Regions from separate parts of the Sinobacterium norvegicum genome, predicted to be linked through region 1. Evidence: predicted binding sites of a transcription regulator. Region 1 holds the regulator's gene; each other region holds the start of a gene.

Region 1 (4,879 bases):
CTTGTCGAACGCGACCACCCTCATGCTCAGCTGCTCGTGGCGGCAACCTTCGCTGTTATTATAGCCACTGTTATTTTACAGAGCCTGACAGCGGCACAACTGGCCAAATGGCTGAAGGTTGCCGATCCATCACCCAGTGGTTTTCTGATAATCGGCGCCAATAATCTCGCCATCGACATCGGCTCGACATTGAACAAGGCGGGGTTTCGAGTACTGCTGGCTGATGCCAACTGGGATCATATCTCCGCCGCACGGTTAGCCGGCCTAGAGATATATTATGGCAACCCTCTATCGAGTCACGCAGAAGAGTATTTAGATTTAATTGGTATTGGGCATCTACTGGCGATCACACCCAATCGTCACCTTAACGTCATGGCCGGCATGCGCTTTATGCATGAACTCGGTCACCACAAGGTCTTTTGCATCAACAGCAACACCAACGACACGGCAAAGCTGAGAGCGGCGGATGATTACCGCGGCAAAACCCTGTTCAGCGGTCAGGTCAGTTACCGCCAACTGGCCAGCCTTCACGCTCAGGGAGCGACACTCAAAACGACCAAGCTTTCCGACGCCTATAGCTACCAACAATACCTCAGCCAGCAGGGCAACACGACGATTCCCATGTTTGCCATCGACGGCGAAAAACACATTCACGTCTTCGCCGAAGGCGGCGACATCAAACCCGACAGTGGCTGGTCAGTCATCAGCTTGGTTAGCAGCAAGAGTGCCGCCACCGACACCAACAGACTCGATAACGGCAAAACCACCTGACAGCTTAATCTATTGGCGAGACACTCTATTGGCCGGGAAAATACAGCTGAAGGTAGAGCCAACACCCTCCTCACTGCAGACCTGCAATTCGGCCCCGTGTCGCATCAAAACATGCTTAACAATCGCCAGACCAAGACCGGTTCCACCGGTGGCGATTGACCGGCTGGTATCCACCCGATAGAAACGCTCAGTCAACCGAGACAAATGCTCCTCGGCGATACCAAAACCATTATCAGAGACCGAAAAAATCGCGCCGCCCGCATCATTAAGCCGCCAATCGATACGAATAACGCCATCGTCATCGGTGTATTTACACGCATTTACCACCAAGTTATTCAGCGCGCTACGCACCTCTTTAAACTCACCAATCAAGCTGATCGAATCATCGACGTTGACTTCAAAAATCTTACCTTGACCGGCTCTGTGGACAGAGGCTTCCTCAGCCATCTCTCTTGAAATCGCCGCCACCGCAACCGGCGTATTCGAGTCCTCCTGCGGCACAGATTCCAACCGCGACAGCCACATCAAATCAGTAATCAGATGCTCCATCCGCTCAGCCTGCTCTTGCATTTGCAACAATGGCCGCTCCCAGCGCGAATTTTCACCCTCAATATGGGTTGAAATAACCTCTAAATAGCCCTTAATAACGGTCAGCGGTGTGCGCAACTCATGGGACATATTGCCGATAAAGTCTTGGCGAATTTTTTCGAGGTGGCGGATTTTTGAAATGTTTCGGACAAAAATAAGTCGGTTGCCGGCACCAAAAAAGGTCATACTAATACTTAAGGTAAGATGCGGTAAAACCGGTGAGGCTATCTCCAATGGCTCACCATATTCACAGCAATCAAAGTAGTCTATAAAGCATTTATCGCTGACCAGATTGACCAATAATTTGCGATAATGGCGCGGGAAACCCACGCCCAAAAATTCTGCTGCCGCCTTGTTAGACCAGGTTAAACTGCCCCCTGCCGCAACCACTATGACGCCATCAGACAGCGATGATGCCGCCTCCTGCAGATAACTTTCCGCCACACTCAAGCGGCGGCTCTGTTCAACATGCCGCGTCCGCAGGCGGCTATAATCCATTGCCACCTCTCGCATCATGCCGAATTTTTTATCCGCAGAAGAGAGATCACTAATCCCCTCAGTATCTTCTAACCAACGTCTTAATCGATGAATCCGAAAAAGATAATCGGCAATAAAACACAGACTGCCAATTAACATCGCCAAGGCGAGTTCGCCCGTCATGCCGCCAACAACGGCAATAGGAATCAAAAACAATAAAACACGAAGTACTTCGCGGTTGAACGCTGGTTGGTAGTTCACTCAATCATCTCAATTTTAAAAGCATAAATAACTGGCGATATCGCCCAATCACTGGACTGACTCAACCACCACACCCTGCTCTGAAAAACGGTAGCCAGCGCCACGGACAGTTTGAATATACTGACCAAAATCACGACCATCATCCAACAACAACGCCTTGCGCAGACGGCGAATATGGACATCGACAGTGCGTTCTTCAACATAGACGTTACCACCCCAAACACGGTCGAGTAACTGGGCACGGGAATAGACACGCTCTTGGTGGGTCATAAAAAAGTTGAGCAAACGGTACTCTGTCGGCCCCAGATTAATACTGCTATTGGCCAACGTGACACGGTGGCTGTCCGGCTCCATCACCAACTCACCGACAGAAATTTTATCACTCTGAGCAACACCGGCACTGCGGCGCAACACCGCATTGACACGGGCGATTAACTCGCGGGGCGAAAATGGCTTGGTAATATAATCATCGACACCGCCCTCAAGACCTTGAATCTTATTTCCCTCATCGGCCTTGGCAGTCAGCATGATGACCGGCACATCCTTGGTGGCCTCATCCTTCTTCAGCCGGCGTACCAATTCGATCCCACTGGTGCCTGGCAACATCCAGTCCAGCAAGACCAACTGAGGTAATTCATCGACAATCAGGCCATGGGCCTCAATGGCGTCGGCGGCCTCTACACAGTCAAAGCCGGACAATTCTAGGTTCATTCTTAACATTTCACGAATTGCGGCTTCATCGTCCACAATCAGAATTTTGGCACTGGTCATAGTTTACTCTCCAAACAATGAACGCATTAAATACTGAATAGATGAACATTTAACGACATTTTTGTGACAGCCTCATTACAACCTAAATATAATGCTAATCGAATATGACGGTTTTATTACCCTGCACCACTATGCGGTCTTGCAGGTGCGCACGTAACCCCCTGGCTAAGACTTGCTGCTCCACATCCTTACCCAAGCGCACCATGTCCTCCTTGCTGTCACGGTGGCTGACGCGGATCACATCCTGATCCAGTATCGGCCCCTCATCGAGCTGCTCGGTCACATAGTGGCAGGTTGCGCCGACCAGCTTAACACCCCGGTCGAAGGCCTTCTGATAAGGGTTGGCGCCGACAAAAGAGGGCAAGAAACTGTGATGGATATTGATCATTCGGCCATGGTACTGCTGACAAAGACTGGCGGGGATGATTTGCATATAGCGAGCCAACACCACCACATCCGGTGCCATGGTGGCTAACGTGGCCTCCACCTCGGCATTCGCCTCGGCTTTTTCACGGTCTTTAAAGTTAATAAAGTGATAGGGGATTTTGTGCCACTCGACCATCGACCGGAGATTCTCATGATTGGCCACCACACCCACAATGTCACACTCAAGCTCACCACTGTGCCAACGGTGCAAGATATCAGCCAAACAGTGAGAGGCATGGGAGGCCATCAAAACGACCTTCTTGCGCACATCGGAGTCACTGAATTGCCACTGCATGTCAAAACCATCGGCGAGCACAGCAAAGTCCGCGCGGAATTGCTCGCTATCCACCGACAGGCTTTGCGCTAAGATCTCGCTGCGCATAAAGAATTGCCCCGTATCGCGGTCGGCGTGATAGTTAGCCTCAGTCATCCAACCGCCGCGCTGGGCAATAAAATCACTGACCGCCGCAACAATCCCTACTTTATCGGGGCATGAGATCAACAATCGAATAGTACGATCCATAAAAAAACCTTTTGTTATCATTTACTCACTGGCATCTGCCCTGCCATTCATTAACGTTATTATATGCCTTGCACGGTCTCGCCTCCACCGTTGTCGGTCACCATGACAATTTATTGACACAATGATCAGCTATTTTCACCAGGCAATGACCCGCATCATGATATTTTCGCCAGATTCTATCTCTTTAGCCATAATAGGCGTATAATATGCGCCCACTTTGTAAGCTATCGGTCACTTCGCCTTATGTCAGCCGCCACCTCACTTTTTTCCTACCGCAAACACTGGGCGGAATGCTTTGGTCCCGCTCCCTTCCTGCCCATGAGCAGAAAGGAAATGGACGACTTAGGCTGGGATAGCTGCGATGTCATCATCGTTACCGGCGATGCCTATGTCGACCACCCCAGTTTTGGCATGGCTGTTATCGGGCGTTTACTGGAGGCTCAGGGTTTTCGTGTCGGCATTATTTCTCAGCCCGACTGGACCAAGAAAGAAGACTTTATGACCCTCGGCAAGCCCAATTTATTCTGGGGTATTGCCTCGGGTAATATGGACTCGATGATCAATCGCTATACCGCCGATAAAAAACTGCGCCACGACGATGCCTATACCGCCGGTAATGTCGGCGGTAAACGCCCTGACCGCGCCGTCACCGTCTACGCCCAAAAGGTTCGCGAGTGTTACAAGGGCGTGCCTGTAGTCATCGGCTCGATAGAAGCCAGCCTGCGCCGTATCGCCCATTATGATTACTGGAGCGATACCGTCAAACGCTCGGTACTGGTCGATTCCAAGGCCGACATGCTGCTCTATGGTAACGCCGACAGAGCCATTGTCGATGTCGCTCACCGCCTCAACAATGGCGAGACCATCGGCCAAATACGCGACATTCGTGGCACCGCCTATATCGCCAAAGAACTGCCCAAGGGCTGGGTCGAGATAGACTCCACCGATGTCGACCGCCCCGGCAAGGTCGACACCTTACACAGCCCCTATCAGACCGAAGAAGAGACCGAAGGCTGCGTCAAGAATGACGCTGACGCGGCAATGCCAGCCGAGGAAGAGGTT
Region 2 (4,879 bases), on a different contig from region 1:
ACCAAGATCCTTGCCATCCTCATCGCTGAGCTCAACAATAATGGCCTCAACCAATACTTGGGCGCGACGTATGTCCAGCTTTTCAATAATACCTTCAATCATTGCCAAGTCGCCGGCGTTGGCGGTGACGATTAATGCGTTAGTCGCCTCGTCTGCTTCAATCACCGCCGTCGATGCTGTCGGTGTCACAGTCTTGCCCTTGGCGTTATTAGCCGATGCCTTTGACATATTGGCCGTCACCTTTGACAGCACCTCCGCCACATCGATGGCATTGGCATATTCGAGATAGATAACCCTGGCATTACCACTGGTAGGCAGCGGCGTATCCAAGTGCTTGACCAAGGCTTTGATACGGTTGCGCTGAATTTCATCGCCGTTAATCAATACGCTGTTTGTGCGAGCGTCGGCCACCAACTTAACCCGAGAGCTTTGTGAGCCGCCCTTGCTGGCAGCATCTTCCTTATCGAGTAACTCGATCATCCTCACGGTATCTTCCGCAGAGGCATGTTTGAGCTGGACAACGTCGGTTTTATCCACAGCAGCCTGATCGATGCTATCGATAATCTGGCGAATACGCTGAATATTTGCGGCGGTGTCGGCAATAATAATTGCATTACTTGGCGCATAGGCAGCCAGATGGGACTGCTGAGCCACCAACGGGCGCAAAACAGGCACCAGTTTCGCCGCAGAAATATTCTCTAACTGAATAACATGGGTGATGTACTCACTGTTGGCACCCGGAGTCTCAACCACTGGCAACGCCTCCGTACGGCCTGATTTAGCCGGCACGATGCGAATAGCGCCACCGGACTCGACGGCGACATAGCCGTGCACATCCAACACAGACAGGAACAGGTGATAAAGCTCATCCTCACCGACTGGGTCGACAGAGACAACCTTGACCTTGCCTGTTACTTTCGGGTCGACAATAATCGTCTTACCCGTGGCATCGGCTACAAAATGAATCAGCTCCTGAATGTCGGTGTTATTGAAATTCAGCGTCCAGGTTTGCGGTGCCATATCGGCAGGTGCGGCGGTTAGAGACGACACCGGTTGTAATAATGCCGCCGTTATCAACAGTGTTCTCGCTACGCTTTGATAGGAAATCAACTTCACTTGCTTACACCCTGATTATTCATTACTTCGTTGTTATACATTATTATCTCGCTATTCTGTGTCGAAGCCGACGAGCAGATCGATGCTCTGCCCCTGACGCATGACTGACAGGTTGACCTGCTGAGCCTCACCGGCCAATTTATACAGTTTCATCAGCTTACTCGGATCGCTAATCGCCTCGCCATTCACCGCCGTAATAACATCACCGTTTTCAAAGCCGAGTTGCTGAAACGCTTCAACCTCTCGCCCTGGGGCAACCCGATAACCCACTAACTGACCATCTTCACTGTAGGGCCTGGCATTGATAATTTTCATCAATGAGCTTGGGTTTTTCTGCAGCCGCTGTCGCATATCCGTCAGCACCCGTTGAGTATCTTGATTCTTACGGCGATCGTCAGTCTTACCTGCGCCAACTCTCGGTGCCGAAGTAATCGTCGCCACCTTACTCGTCTTATCAAACAGCAATAACGATTCAGTTCTGCCGCCATTTTCAATCAACACCTTATCGGCGAATATCTCTAACAGTTTTACTCGGCCTCCTCCAGGAAGGCTGTCACCTGACTGATAGTTCTTCTGCTTTTTCTGGTAACTAATAATAGCGACTGAGAGCTCGGGGGCAGATGACAAAATCACCCCATTCAACTCCAGATTCAGTTTTGTTACCGCTGCTGTTTTGGTTTCAACCTTTTTAATAACCGGCTCATTAACAGCAACATTCTCGCCAAAAAAGTCCAAGCCCTGCAGGTGATTAATATCAACATTGCTTTCACTGACAGCACCGCGACTATTATTCATTACCGCCACGGGTGGGGCGATGGCATTATTGTCTGCAGCCACCAGTGACCACGTTAGATTAACCAACGCCACCAACAGCATAAAAACCGCGACAACAATAATAGTTAGCCTTAGCCACGACTCAATTTGGTCACTATTCTCGGCACCTGCCAGAGCCTTAACACGGCTTAACAAACTAACTCCTCTAGAGCCTAATTCGGCCCTGCCAACATCATTTTTTATCGTTATATTCTATTGTGTCATGTTTTTGGCACTTAAAAATAAGGCTTTTAAACATTCCCGCTCGATACTGCGACACGATGAAGAAAAAGCCACCATCATCGGTCTGCTATACGCTTTTATACTATTACTATTCGCCGACAAAAGCCAAACCGGCGAACAGCATGACAACAATAAAACCGTCACTCAACGGTAACTTAGCCGCTATTGTAGCCCAAGTTTGTTTCGTCGCGATTAAACAACGGTTATAACAGTCTGAAAATACGGATTTTTCCACAAAAAAAAGGCGGGAGGTCAATCACCATCCCGCCTTCCTCTGCGCTGTTAGTAACTAGCCACCAATCAACGAAATCATCACACCTGCCGCCACGGCCGAACCGATAACACCAGCCACATTAGGGCCCATTGCGTGCATCAACAGGAAGTTGTGTGGGTTCGACTCCAAACCGACCTTGTTTGACACTCGCGCTGCCATCGGTACTGCCGACACACCCGCTGAACCAATCAATGGATTGATCTGCTGCGTTGTAATTTTGTTCATTAGTTTAGCCATCAACACACCGGCCGCAGTACCAATGGCAAAGGCCACCATACCCAGCATGAGAATACCGAGCGTGCTGAGGTCGAGAAACTTATCGGCGCTTAATTTTGAACCGACAGACAGCCCCAAGAAAATGGTCACAATGTTGATCAAGGCGTTTTGCGCGGTATCGCTTAAACGGTCGACTACACCACATTCTTTCATCAAATTACCGAAGCAGAACATACCCAGCAGTGGCGCGGCACTAGGCAAGAATAAAGCAACCAGTATGAGCAGAGCAATAGGGAAGCAAATCTTCTCGGCACGACTGATATGGCGCAGCTGAACCATCTCAATTTTGCGCTCGGCCTCGGTGGTCAGCGCCCGCATAATCGGCGGCTGAATCATTGGTACCAGCGCCATATATGAATAGGCAGCAACCGCAATAGCACCCAGTAGATGAGGCGCCAAAATACTAGAGACATAGATCGCTGTAGGGCCATCGGCACCACCAATAATACCAATTGCAGCGGCATCAGAAATGGTGAAATCCATAATACCAAAGTGCGACATCGTCACCGCACCCAGTACGGTGGCGAAGATACCAAACTGTGCAGCAGCACCAAGGAACAGCGTCTTTGGGTTGGCCAGTAGCGGACCAAAGTCCGTCATTGCACCCACGCCCATAAAGATCAATAACGGAGCCACTCCACTGGCAATGGCCACCGAGTAGAAGTTGTACAGCATGCCGTTGCCAAATGTGGCGTCGTTAGCCACCTGAACTGCTGTAGTGTGCACTGCCGCTGAGGCGTTGTGATAGGCAGTCAGAATCGCATGACTATCCCCCCAATCGGCAACACCCAGCGTCGCGGCTAATTGCTGAATGACCTCAGGACCACCCATATTAATGGCGTTTTCTACCGCCGAGTAGGCAAGCCCAGCACCAGGGATGTTGGCCAAAATGCCGCCAAAGCCAATAGGCACGAGCAATAAAGGCTCAAAGCCTTTTTTTATCGCTAAAAACAGCAGCAGCAGACAGACCAGTATCATAAAGAACTGGCCCACAGTGAACTGATAAATACCTGTGCTTAACCACAGGTTTGTTAAGTTATCCATGATACTACCGTTATTATAGTGTGATTAAGGTATCGCCAACGGCGACAGCATCACCTTCTTTCACTGATACAGCCCCAACCAAGCCCGCCCGTGGTGCACGCACCTCAGTTTCCATCTTCATGGCTTCAAGAATGATAATCACGTCACCTTCCTGCACGTGCTCGCCAGCACTGACGTTAACCTTGAAAATGTTACCGGCAAGAGGCGCACAAACAGGCTCAGTACCGCCACCGGCGGGTGCTGCAGCGGCGACAGGAGCGGCAGCAGCAACCGGTGCAATATTCGACACATCGCCACCTTCAGCTACCTGAACAACATACTGTTGGCCACTGACCGTGACGGTATAGACTTCTTCACCACCTGCAGCGACAGGTGCCGCAGCAACAGGCGCCGCATCGGCAATGGTCGGGACCGGTTCAAAGGCGTCAGGGTTATTACGGTTTTCAAGAAACTTCAAACCAATCTGCGGAAACAGTGCATAGGTCAATACATCGTCGATCTCAGCGTCAGCCAAAGTAATCGATTTCTCACCAGCTAACTGCTTGAGCTCAGCGGTTAGTTTGTCGACCTCTGCATCGATTAAATCAGCGGGGCGACAGGTGATGGCTTCAGCACCGTCAAGCACCCGAGCCTGAAGCTCAGCGTTAACGGCAGCAGGCGCCGCGCCGTATTCACCCTTCAGCACACCGGCGGTTTCCTTGGTAATCGACTTGTAGCGTTCACCGGTCAAGACATTTAACACTGCCTGGGTACCGACAATTTGCGAGGTCGGCGTTACCAGCGGCAAGAACCCCAGGTCTTCGCGAACACGGGGGATTTCAGCCAGCACATCATCCAGCTTATCGCCAGCACCCTGCTCTTTCAGCTGACCTTCCATATTCGTCAACATGCCACCAGGCACCTGAGCAACGAGAATACGTGAATCGACGCCACGTAAAGAACCTTCAAACTTGGCGTATTTCTTTCTTACCTCACGGAAGTAAGCGGCGATATCTTCCAGCGCTTCGATATCCAAGCCGGTGTCGCGGTCGGTGCCTTGCAGCATCGACACAACAGATTCTGTCGGCGAGTGGCCATAGGTCATCGACATTGATGAGATGGCGGTATCAACGT
Region 3 (4,879 bases), 890 kb from region 1:
ACTCTTGGCATTGGCTAATACGATGCCATCATAGCCAATCACAACTTCCATAATGTCTTTAACGCCGTTACTGTTACACAGCTCAACCTCAGATGGCTTAATCGCCCGCGAGGCATTGGTAATATCAGGTGTATTGGTGCCAACACCGGCACAAAATAGCTTGAAACCACCACCCGAGCCTGTCGATTCAACCTTGGGGGTTTTGTAGTCGGTATTCATGCCAAAACGCTCTGCCACTACGGTAGAGAAGGGATATACCGTCGACGAGCCAACAATACTGATGTAATCGCGCTGCTGAGCCTGAACGACGGTTGATACGAGACCTGTAAGGGCCATGACTGCCAGTGTTTTTTTCATGATCTACTCCAATAAGTTATTATATTTAAATGCTGATGACTTACTTTCTGTTAATACCGGATATCTTAGCGCTGACAATTGACAGTTACGTGAACGTAATATGAAGCTTCCGTGACAGGCGGGCGAAATTATGAGGGACAAAAAAGCCCCGCATCAACCACGATAAAATCGGGCCGACCGGGGCAAAGAGAAAACATATTTTTATTATTTCATTGTGCTGATGACAGCCAGACTTCAACCCGTCCATTTTTCATCTTGGCCGCATCATCGGCATTATTCGCAATCGGCATAAACGCACCAACACTCATCACCGGCTGAATATTTTCTACCTTGCCATGCAGTTTATTCTTCACCTTCAGAGCCCGATGTCTGGCCAACAATGATTCTAATGCCGGGCTGCTTTTCTGATCGCTAAAACCTACCAACCAAACCTCATCACCACTCTGCTCGCGGGCAAAATAGTGCTCTAATCGCAGTAAGTCACGGTAGGCCTTGGTATCAAGTTTAGAACTGCCGGGTGAGAAATAAAAATTGACGCTCAGCCTCTGCGCTCGCCGAATCAGCTCGTTATAATTATCGGGGGCACCACGTACTATTGGTTGTTTAACGGCAATAATATTCTGCGATATAAAACCGATGTCCTCGACCACCGTCTGCCCTTGTCGCGCCATCACGTAGTCAATAAAATGTAGAATATGGGGGTTATCCACATCCGGGCGAGTATACAAATACAATCGCCGAGCCAGCGGGTAATCCTCTGTGGCAACATTGATTTGCTGCGGTCTCATCGCCCGAGTCTGATCGTCCGATACCGACAACACCTTGGCTTGCCCCACTGCGGCCAAGGGAACAAAGCCAATACCATAGAGGTCGGTACTGACTCGACGAGACAACTCCGCATTGGATTCGAAACGTTCTGCCGACTTATCCAGCGGCACCTTACCCAGCACCAGCTTTTTAAATGTATCCCAAGTACCCGATTGATCATCACGTGCATAACGATTAATCGCTGTATCAGCGCCGCCGAGCTGTTGCCAATTATTAATTTCACCAGAAAATATTTTTGCTAAAAGTGTTTTAGACAAAGTCTGAAGTTTGTTATCCCGATGAACTATAATAGCTAATCCATCGATAGCAATTATATGTTCAGCCCCTATCGCCTTGAGATCGCCAAAGCGCTGTAGGCGTTTTACTTCCTTGGGCTTAATCTGCCGTGACGACATGGCAATATCAGCCACCTCACTGTTTAACGCCTTGAATCCCGTGCTGGAACCATGAGCAGCCAAATGCACCGAAATTAATTGGTACAATCCATTATCGCTCAGCAGTCGAGCCCTTATCACCGACTCATTGTTATTTGTCGCGCTGGGTTCGATATTAATCGCCTCGGCACCGACACTTTTCAAATATCCAATCACCAGAGCCGGCGCCAGTTTCGCGCCGACAGTATTGGAACCAGACAGCGAAAATATAACCTCCTCAGACACTGCTGAACGGGGCAATAACAGCACGATGCACAGTATTATCAGCAGGATATTTTGGCCTGCCACTTTTCTCAAAATCATAGTTATTAACACCCTAGACAACAATAATAACGTTATTATTTTTGACTATTTTAATAACAAAAGATGAACTATTAGTGACAGAAAAATGACAACTTAATGACAGCCTAGGCTGGCTAGCCGAAGCGTAAGCCTGACAGCAACGACAGAATAGCAGCCGATACCTGCAAACATTTCAAACTAACCCAGCATTTCAATCGAGGTATTATGGCTTACCAACTGGCTCCAATCGCTGCGGCCATTACTGTGATAGATTTTAACCCGTGTGAAACAGGCGTAGGGGACATCCAGCTGAACAATGGCATCAAGCGGCATCGATAATATCTTGGTCAATAACACCCGCAACGCCCCACCATGGTTGACCAGCAGCAGATGCTGGCCACGGTAATCCGCCAACAGACTTTGCCAGCCACGGTCTAGACGATCTGAAAATGCCACCATCGGCTCTCCGTTCGGTGGTGTGTTAGTCGTCGGTGAATGCCAAAACTTCTTTAAATTTTCACCCTGCTCGCGCTCGACATCACTGACCAAGCAGCCCTCCCAATCACCAAAGCTAATCTCGGCAAAATCTTGGTGCCTGGTACAGGGCAGCTGATGCTGTGCTGCCAACTGCTCGGCAAATAGCGCACACCGTTTCAATGGCGAGGTAATAATTTGCTGCCACGGCGCGCTCTCACAAGCGCTGCTGACCTGCATTTGCCGCCAGCCTTTGTCGGTCAGTTCGACATCAGTGGTGCCTCTAAATATTTCTCCGCCCTGACATTCGCCATGACGCAGCAAGTCGATAATTGTTACATCCATAGTACACCTCGCCCCTGCACACACTATTCGCCGGTTGAGACACCGGCATCGGCAAAACTTGCCATTTGATTATGTAAGGCCAGCGCTGATTGTACAACGCTATACGCCACCGCAGCGCCAGACCCCTCACCGAGGCGCATATCGAGCTGCAGTATCGGCTTCGCTTCAAGCTGACGCAGTACTTTGACGTGGCCAGGCTCTGCAGAACTATGGCCAAACAACATCCAATCCCGAACGGAGGGATTGATTTTAACCGCGATAAGCGCCGCCACAGTGGCAATAAAGCCATCAACTAAGATTGGCAAACCACGTTGAGCACAACGAATATAAGCGCCGACCAGTCCGGCGATTTCCAGGCCACCCAGAGCTGCTAACAAGGCAACAGGTTGCTCCGCCGATGGCTGATGTAAGTCGATGGCGGCGGCAATAACCTGGGCCTTGTGATCGACCACGTCCTTACTGACACCGGTGCCGGGGCCAGCTAAATCATCGGCGTTTTGCACCAGCAAGACTGTCGCTAACGCAGACGCTGAGGTGGTATTGGCAATACCCATCTCGCCGCCAATAAAAATGTCGCAGTCGAGACCATCAATAAAATCAGCGCCGGTCTGTAAACAGGCCTCTGTTTCGGCTGGGGTCATGGCGGGCTGCTGACTAAAATCATCCGTGCCCGGTTTAATACTGACGTCAATCACGCCTTCCAGTGGCTCCACATAATAAGCGGTTCCCATATTTAACACACTGAAGCCCGCGTTCATCTGCTTTGCCATTACTGTGATAGCGGCACCACCGGCGGAAAAATTTCGAATCATCTCACCGGTGACCACCTGCGGGAAAGCCGATACACCCTGGTTTGCGACGCCATGATCACCGGCAAAAATTGCAATATACGGCTTTTTTAGCACCGGCTTTACCGCACCCTGCATCGAGGCAAGCGCTACAGCAACAGCCTCAAGCTGGCCGAGCGAGCCTGGTGGTTTGGTCAGCACCGATTGTCGCTTGATCGCCTCTAGCTTCATCTCAACATTGATTTCTTTTGCTGCCTGCTGATACCACATAGTCATAACGCCTCACCTTTAAACACCTGTGGCAACCCGGCCACCACAAAAATAACGCGGTGGCATTGTTTTGCCAGCGCCTGATGCAGCCAACCGGCCTCATCGCTAAATCGCCGAGAGAGCTCCCCCAAGGGCACAATACCCAAGCCCACCTCGTTGCTGACAAATATTATGTCACCTTTAAAATCCTGCAGTAGCGCCAGCAGTGCCTGTTTTTGCTGCTGCCAACAGTCTACCTCTGCCAATAAATTATTGGTCAGCCACAGGGTCAAGCAGTCGACCATCAAGCAATATTTTTCATCGTTATAGCGGGTCAGTGCTTGGGCCAATGCAATCGGCTCTTCAATTGTCGGCCATTGACCGGGACGGTCGGCACGATGACGGGCAATCCGTCGAGTCATTTCGTCATCACCGGCGGTGGCCGTGGCGACATAAATAACCTGCTTTTCGCTGTCACGACAAAGCTGCTCTGCCAGAGCACTTTTACCGGAGCGAACGCCGCCTAAAATCAATTGTTTCACAGTCGTTAATCCTTTCTTTAGCCCGTGGCAAGTTGGTCTGTTGCTGGCGGGCAATCATAGCGTGCCGCGAGAAGCTGGCAAGCTACCGTTTGTTCATTTGATTGTGCTGCTTCATGCAGGGTTACGGCCACAACCAGGCAGCCCCCCTGGCACCGCTGGCATCGCCGTGATGAGACAGGCACAATTGGGTCTTCACACTGTCGCCAATAACATGATCAGCCAGCCTCGCCTCAAGCTCTGTTAACACACCCGGTAACCGCGACATACCGCCGGCTAAAACAATGACGTGGGGGTCCAACATATTGACAATCTGAGCGATACAGGCGGCCATCATTTGGTAGTATTGCTCCAGCGCCATGTCGCAATACTGACCTTTTCTGGCCACTATATCGAAGCTGGTCATCGCCGAATCGGCGTTGTCTGCGGCTATCAATTGATACGTTTTTACCAGCCCCGGGCCACTCAGGTGTGTCTCTATGCAATCGAGCCTGCCGCAGTAGCAGGGCCGTGAGTAATGATGGCCGGCGATGGCCACAGCAGGGTTGTGTCCCCACTCTCCGGCAATGTCATTGGGGCCTGA
Region 4 (4,879 bases), on a different contig from region 1:
GCCAAATCCTCTGCCGGCATGTTGAAAATTTCGCCGGTTGGAGAGTAACCCAGAGGGGAGATTAATACGATGTCGCCACAGTTGAGCTGCTGAGTGATCGCCTCAGCATTGATGCTGCGAACGCTGCCGGTATGCTGAAAGTCGACACCTTGGTGTACACCCATAGGTTTGGCCGTCACGTAGTTGCCGCCGGTGACACGAATGGTGGCGCCGTGCATCGGCGAGTTGGGTAACCCCAGTGACAGCATGGCTTCGATAGAGCAACGGATGGATCCGCTGGCATCCTTGACCGCCTCTAAGGCGTCGACGTCGGTTATGCGAACATTGTTGTGTATATGGCTCTCGAGGCCACGTAAATTGAGCCGTTGTTGAATCTGAGGTCGGGCACCATGAATCAACACCAGACGGATACCCAGGCTGTTCAGCAGGGCTATGTCATGAATAATATGACGAAAGTTATCCGACTCAACCACTTCACCAGTCAGGGTGATCACAATGGTCTTGCCATGATGGGCATGGATATAGGGGGATGATTGCCGAAACCAATCGACAAAGGCCTGGGTATTATTCACCGGATTAGCGCCATAGTAGAGTCATTAAACTCCCAGTATATCAGTGCCGTGCTGGCTGACAATGTTTGATCTGTTGGGGGTTTCAGGCGGGCATAAAAAAAGCGGCCGAGGCCGCTTTTATCGACGCAATGTCCTGCTAGCCAAACATGCCTTTAAACATGAAGAAGAAGACAATTGCCAGGCCAGCGCCGGCCGGTAGAGTAATAATCCACGACATAAAAATCGATGAAATAACCCGCAGGTTAAGGGCGCCAATACCACGGGCTAGGCCCACGCCGAGTACCGCACCTACCAGCGTGTGGGTGGTGGAGATAGGCAGGCCGGTGGCGGAAGCCAAGACCACGGTCGTCGCGGCGGCGAGTTCCGCGGCAAAGCCGCGACTGGGCGTCAATTCGGTGATTTTCTTGCCGATGGTAGCCATCACCTTGAACCCGTAAGTGGCCAAGCCGACGACAATACCAGCACCACCAAGGAGCAAAATCCAGCTGGGCATAACGCTCTTAGCTTGTACGCCACCGGTTTCTAGAACACCCCAAATAGCGGCAATAGGGCCGACAGCGTTGGCGACATCATTAGAGCCGTGGGCAAAGGCCATGGCACAGGCGGTGAAAATCATCAGAACGGCGAATACTTTTTCGACGCTTTCGAAGCGGTTTTGGTTATTGGAGTTCTCAATAAACTTGATGCGACTGAGGAAATATTTGCCGATCATTGCCACGATGATACCGGCGATGATGGCAATGCCAGCATCCTGCACAAAGCTCAACTGAATGCCGGCATCCTTGAGGACGTGTTTCAGGCCTTTGAGCATGGTAACCATGGCAATCATAAAGCCAACAAAAAACATGTAAACCGGTACGTATTTTTGTGCGTTTTGGAAGGGGCTTTTGGTGTTAAGAATTAGACGCTGAACCGATTTAAACAGTGCAAAGGAGATCACGCCGGCCAGCATGGGTGATACCACCCAGCTGGCAACGACATGGCCGACCTTACCCCAGTTCACCGCGTCGACACCGATACCCGCGGCGGCAAAGCCGACAATGGCGCCGACAATACTGTGGGTGGTCGATACCGGCCAGCCCATCATTGAGGCGATGAACAACCAACAGCCGGCAGCAAGCAGGGCTGCCAGCATGCCGTAAACCAGCAGCTCGGGTTGGCCGCTAAGAATGGTCGGGTCTATGATGCCTTTGCGTATGGTTCCTGTGACCTCTCCACCGGCCAAATAGGCACCGGCAAACTCGAAGATCATGGCGATGAGAATCGCTTGTTTTACGGTAAGCGCCTTGGAACCTACAGAGGTACCCATGGCGTTGGCAACGTCGTTGGCGCCGACACCCCAGGCCATGAAAAAGCCAAAAGCACAGGCCATGATAAGGAGAATGGTGCCGTATTCAGCAATAATATCCATAGTGATAAACTCTATTGATTAACGTGCGATTAAGATTTGGAGGCGGGCGCCAACGCGCTGAGAAGAGTCGGCTAAATCGCCTATCCACTCGATAATTTTGTAGAGAAACATCACCTCGATAGGCGGCAGATCGTTTTCAATCTTGAACAGCGTGGCGCGGATGGCCACCTCTAGCTCGTCGGTGTCTGTTTCGAGGCGATCGAGCTCGCCGATAAGGGCTTCTACAGTCTCTAACTCACGGCCGCTAAAGCCGGTGTCGAGTAACTTATCTAGTTCGTTAATGGCCTCGACAGCCTGAGCCGATGTGGCGATGGCCTTATTGACGTAGCTTTCCATCGAGGCCTTCATCGCCTGAGGAATTTCCATCTGACGGCCCAGCATCAGGCCGGCAACATCTTTGGCTTTATTGGCAATTTTGTCCTGCATGGTAACCAGTTCAAGCAAATCTGAACGTGGAACCGGTAAAAAGAGGTTTTTCGGTAGATGAAGGCGAATTGAGCGCTTCATGTCATCGGCTTCGTTCTCTAAAATACCGATTTGACGCTGTTGGCTTTCGGCCTGTTCCCAGTCGCTGATTAATACGGCGGCAAAGAAATCATGTAGTTGAGCAGCACAAGCCTGTGCTTTAATCATATGGCGCTGAATCGGCTTAATTGGCGATTGGCCGAACATGTTACCAAACGGGATGCTAACCATTTTAAGGGCTCCGGTAGTTGTGAAGCAAAAACACACGATGCTAGATATTAATTCGAGCATTGTCATTTATTAATGTTACAGCTTTATGACAGTTTGTCATCGAACTGTCATAAAGCGTCGAGGGTGGCGTTAATAAAAGCGTGTTAAGACTTTGTAAAAGCCATACAAGTTGTTAATAATATTAAAATTAGCGTGTTATTTAGTTGAGTGAAATTTATATGACAGAAACATTACAAAACAGGTCTAGCGGCCAGCTTATTGAACTTCGCACGCTGCTGGATGATTTGTTAGCCGACGATCGATTAAGTCAAAAAGATCATGATCGTATTGTCAGTGTTTCTCGTACGCCAGAACAAGCGGCGCTGCACCCTATTAACTTTATCGCATCGCAACAGCTTGATGATCAACTAAAAAAGAATAAGAAACTCGATACTGAGAGCTTATTAAAATGGCTGGCCGACCGCGTATCTCAACCCTATATGCGTATTGATCCGCTGAAAATCGATGTTGCAGCGGTCAGTGGGGTAATGAGTTATGCCTTTGCCCGCCGTCATCAAATTTTGGCGTTGGCGGTTGACAGCGATGAGGTGGTGATCGCCTCGGCGCAGCCGATGGTTGATATTTGGGAGGAAGATCTACGCCACATTACACGTAAGCAAATCCGCCGGGTTATCGTCGACCCTGTCGAGATTAAGAAATACCAAGTCGAATTTTACACGCTGGCAAAGTCGATCAGTGGCGCAAATAATGAGGGGGTTGGCAGTTCTACGGGGCTGTCAAATCTAGAGGCGATGCTCGACCTTGGGCAGATGAAAGATCCGGATGCCAACGACGAGCATATTGTGAATATCGTCGATTGGCTGCTGGGCTATGCCTTCGCTCAGCGTGCCAGCGATATTCATATTGAGCCCCGTCGTGATATGGGCCGTGTTCGGTTTCGTATCGACGGGGTGTTACACACCATTTATGAGTTTCCCGCGCAGGTGACAACGGCGGTGGTCAGTCGGATCAAAATATTGGGGCGTCTCGATGTCGCCGAGAAACGTCGCCCTCAGGATGGCCGTTTAAAAACCCGCCGTGCCGACGCCAGTGAAATTGAACTTCGTCTATCGACCTTGCCTACGGCGTTTGGCGAAAAACTGGTGATGCGTATCTTCGATCCGACGGTGTTTACTCAAGGCTTCGATGAACTTGGTTTGTTGAAGGAAGATCTGCGCCGTTGGCAGGGTTTGCTCAAGAGCCCGCACGGAGTCATTTTGGTGACGGGGCCTACCGGCTCGGGTAAGACGACCACGCTGTATAGCAGCCTGCGTCAGTTGGCGACCGATGAGGTCAATCTGTGCACTATCGAAGACCCGATCGAAATGATCGAACCGATGTTTAATCAAATGCAGGTGCAGCCTAATATCGATCTAGATTTTGCCACCGGGGTAAAAGCGTTGTTACGCCAGGACCCGGATGTGATTATGGTCGGAGAGATCCGCGATGCAGAGACCGCCGACATGGCGACACAGGCAGCCTTGACCGGCCACCTGATGCTGTCGACACTACATACCAATGATGCGCCAAGCGCCATTACTCGGCTGCTCGAAATCGGTGTGCCTGCCTATCTGTTGCGGGCTACTCTCAGCGGCGTGATGGCGCAGCGCTTGGTGCGGACACTGTGCCCCGATTGTAAGGAGCCGGTGTCAATGGATACCGGTGTCTGGTCAGAGCTAACCGCACCCTGGCGGGTGACGGCGCCACAGCAAGTGTTCCAGGCCAAGGGCTGTGATGAATGCCGCTATACCGGCTTCCGCGGTCGTCAGGGTATCTATGAAATCCTCGTCCTGTCAGACGATGTAAAACAGCATATAACCAATGATACTGATTTAAAAAAGCTGAGTGAGCAGGCAATGAGAGAGGGCATGCGAACCTTACGGCTCAGCGGTGCGCAAAAGGTCGCGGCGGGTTTAACCACCGTTGAAGAAGTGCTGCGTGTCGTGCCTGCGCGAGCGCAATAACACCGCTGCCCGCCAGCGTCTTGCAACCACAGTGATAAATAGTAGCCCCAGGAAACAGTGATATGGACCAATTAAGTCTAGATTTTTTGCCGGTTGAGTTAGCCGAACAATTGGCGTCCCACTGGACGTCGATCAGGCTGGCGGCTGAGGAGCAAGGTTTGGCCTTGGACGCGGCGATACAATTGCGGGCCGTCGAA

The links. Region 1 encodes PhoB, which activates phosphate uptake and scavenging genes when phosphate is short. Its sites were predicted from a motif close to TGTCATAAANNTGTAACA; they were not measured.
Region 2: a site for PhoB is predicted at 2,149-2,166, ahead of gspC (type II secretion system protein GspC). Genes of this name have one in related genera too.
Region 3: a site for PhoB is predicted at 1,996-2,013, ahead of L9P87_RS07235 (substrate-binding domain-containing protein). Genes of this name have one in related genera too.
Region 4: a site for PhoB is predicted at 2,753-2,770, ahead of L9P87_RS14775 (TIGR00153 family protein). Genes of this name have one in related genera too.

What each region holds. Positions count from the first base shown of each region.
Region 1 is NZ_CAKLPX010000001.1:730,154-735,032, forward strand. Features, by position in the region: gene L9P87_RS03175 (cation:proton antiporter) at 1-771, shown strand, start outside; gene phoR (phosphate regulon sensor histidine kinase PhoR) at 781-2,097, opposite strand; gene phoB (phosphate regulon transcriptional regulator PhoB) at 2,146-2,868, opposite strand; gene purU (formyltetrahydrofolate deformylase) at 2,963-3,817, opposite strand; gene L9P87_RS03195 (YgiQ family radical SAM protein) at 4,061-4,879, shown strand, end outside.
Region 2 is NZ_CAKLPX010000003.1:222,222-227,100, reverse strand. Features, by position in the region: gene gspD (type II secretion system secretin GspD) at 1-1,116, opposite strand, end outside; gene gspC (type II secretion system protein GspC) at 1,168-2,085, opposite strand; gene L9P87_RS12970 (sodium ion-translocating decarboxylase subunit beta) at 2,462-3,766, opposite strand; gene oadA (sodium-extruding oxaloacetate decarboxylase subunit alpha) at 3,780-4,879, opposite strand, start outside.
Region 3 is NZ_CAKLPX010000001.1:1,619,602-1,624,480, forward strand. Features, by position in the region: gene L9P87_RS07230 (substrate-binding domain-containing protein) at 1-357, opposite strand, end outside; gene L9P87_RS07235 (substrate-binding domain-containing protein) at 567-1,922, opposite strand; gene L9P87_RS07240 (histidine phosphatase family protein) at 2,100-2,720, opposite strand; gene cobT (nicotinate-nucleotide--dimethylbenzimidazole phosphoribosyltransferase) at 2,744-3,784, opposite strand; gene cobU (bifunctional adenosylcobinamide kinase/adenosylcobinamide-phosphate guanylyltransferase) at 3,781-4,299, opposite strand; gene L9P87_RS07255 (ROK family protein) at 4,421-4,879, opposite strand, start outside.
Region 4 is NZ_CAKLPX010000004.1:49,544-54,422, reverse strand. Features, by position in the region: gene argA (amino-acid N-acetyltransferase) at 1-572, opposite strand, end outside; gene L9P87_RS14780 (inorganic phosphate transporter) at 709-1,983, opposite strand; gene L9P87_RS14775 (TIGR00153 family protein) at 2,002-2,679, opposite strand; gene tfpB (type IV pilus assembly ATPase TfpB) at 2,898-4,682, shown strand; gene glnE (bifunctional [glutamate--ammonia ligase]-adenylyl-L-tyrosine phosphorylase/[glutamate--ammonia-ligase] adenylyltransferase) at 4,745-4,879, shown strand, end outside.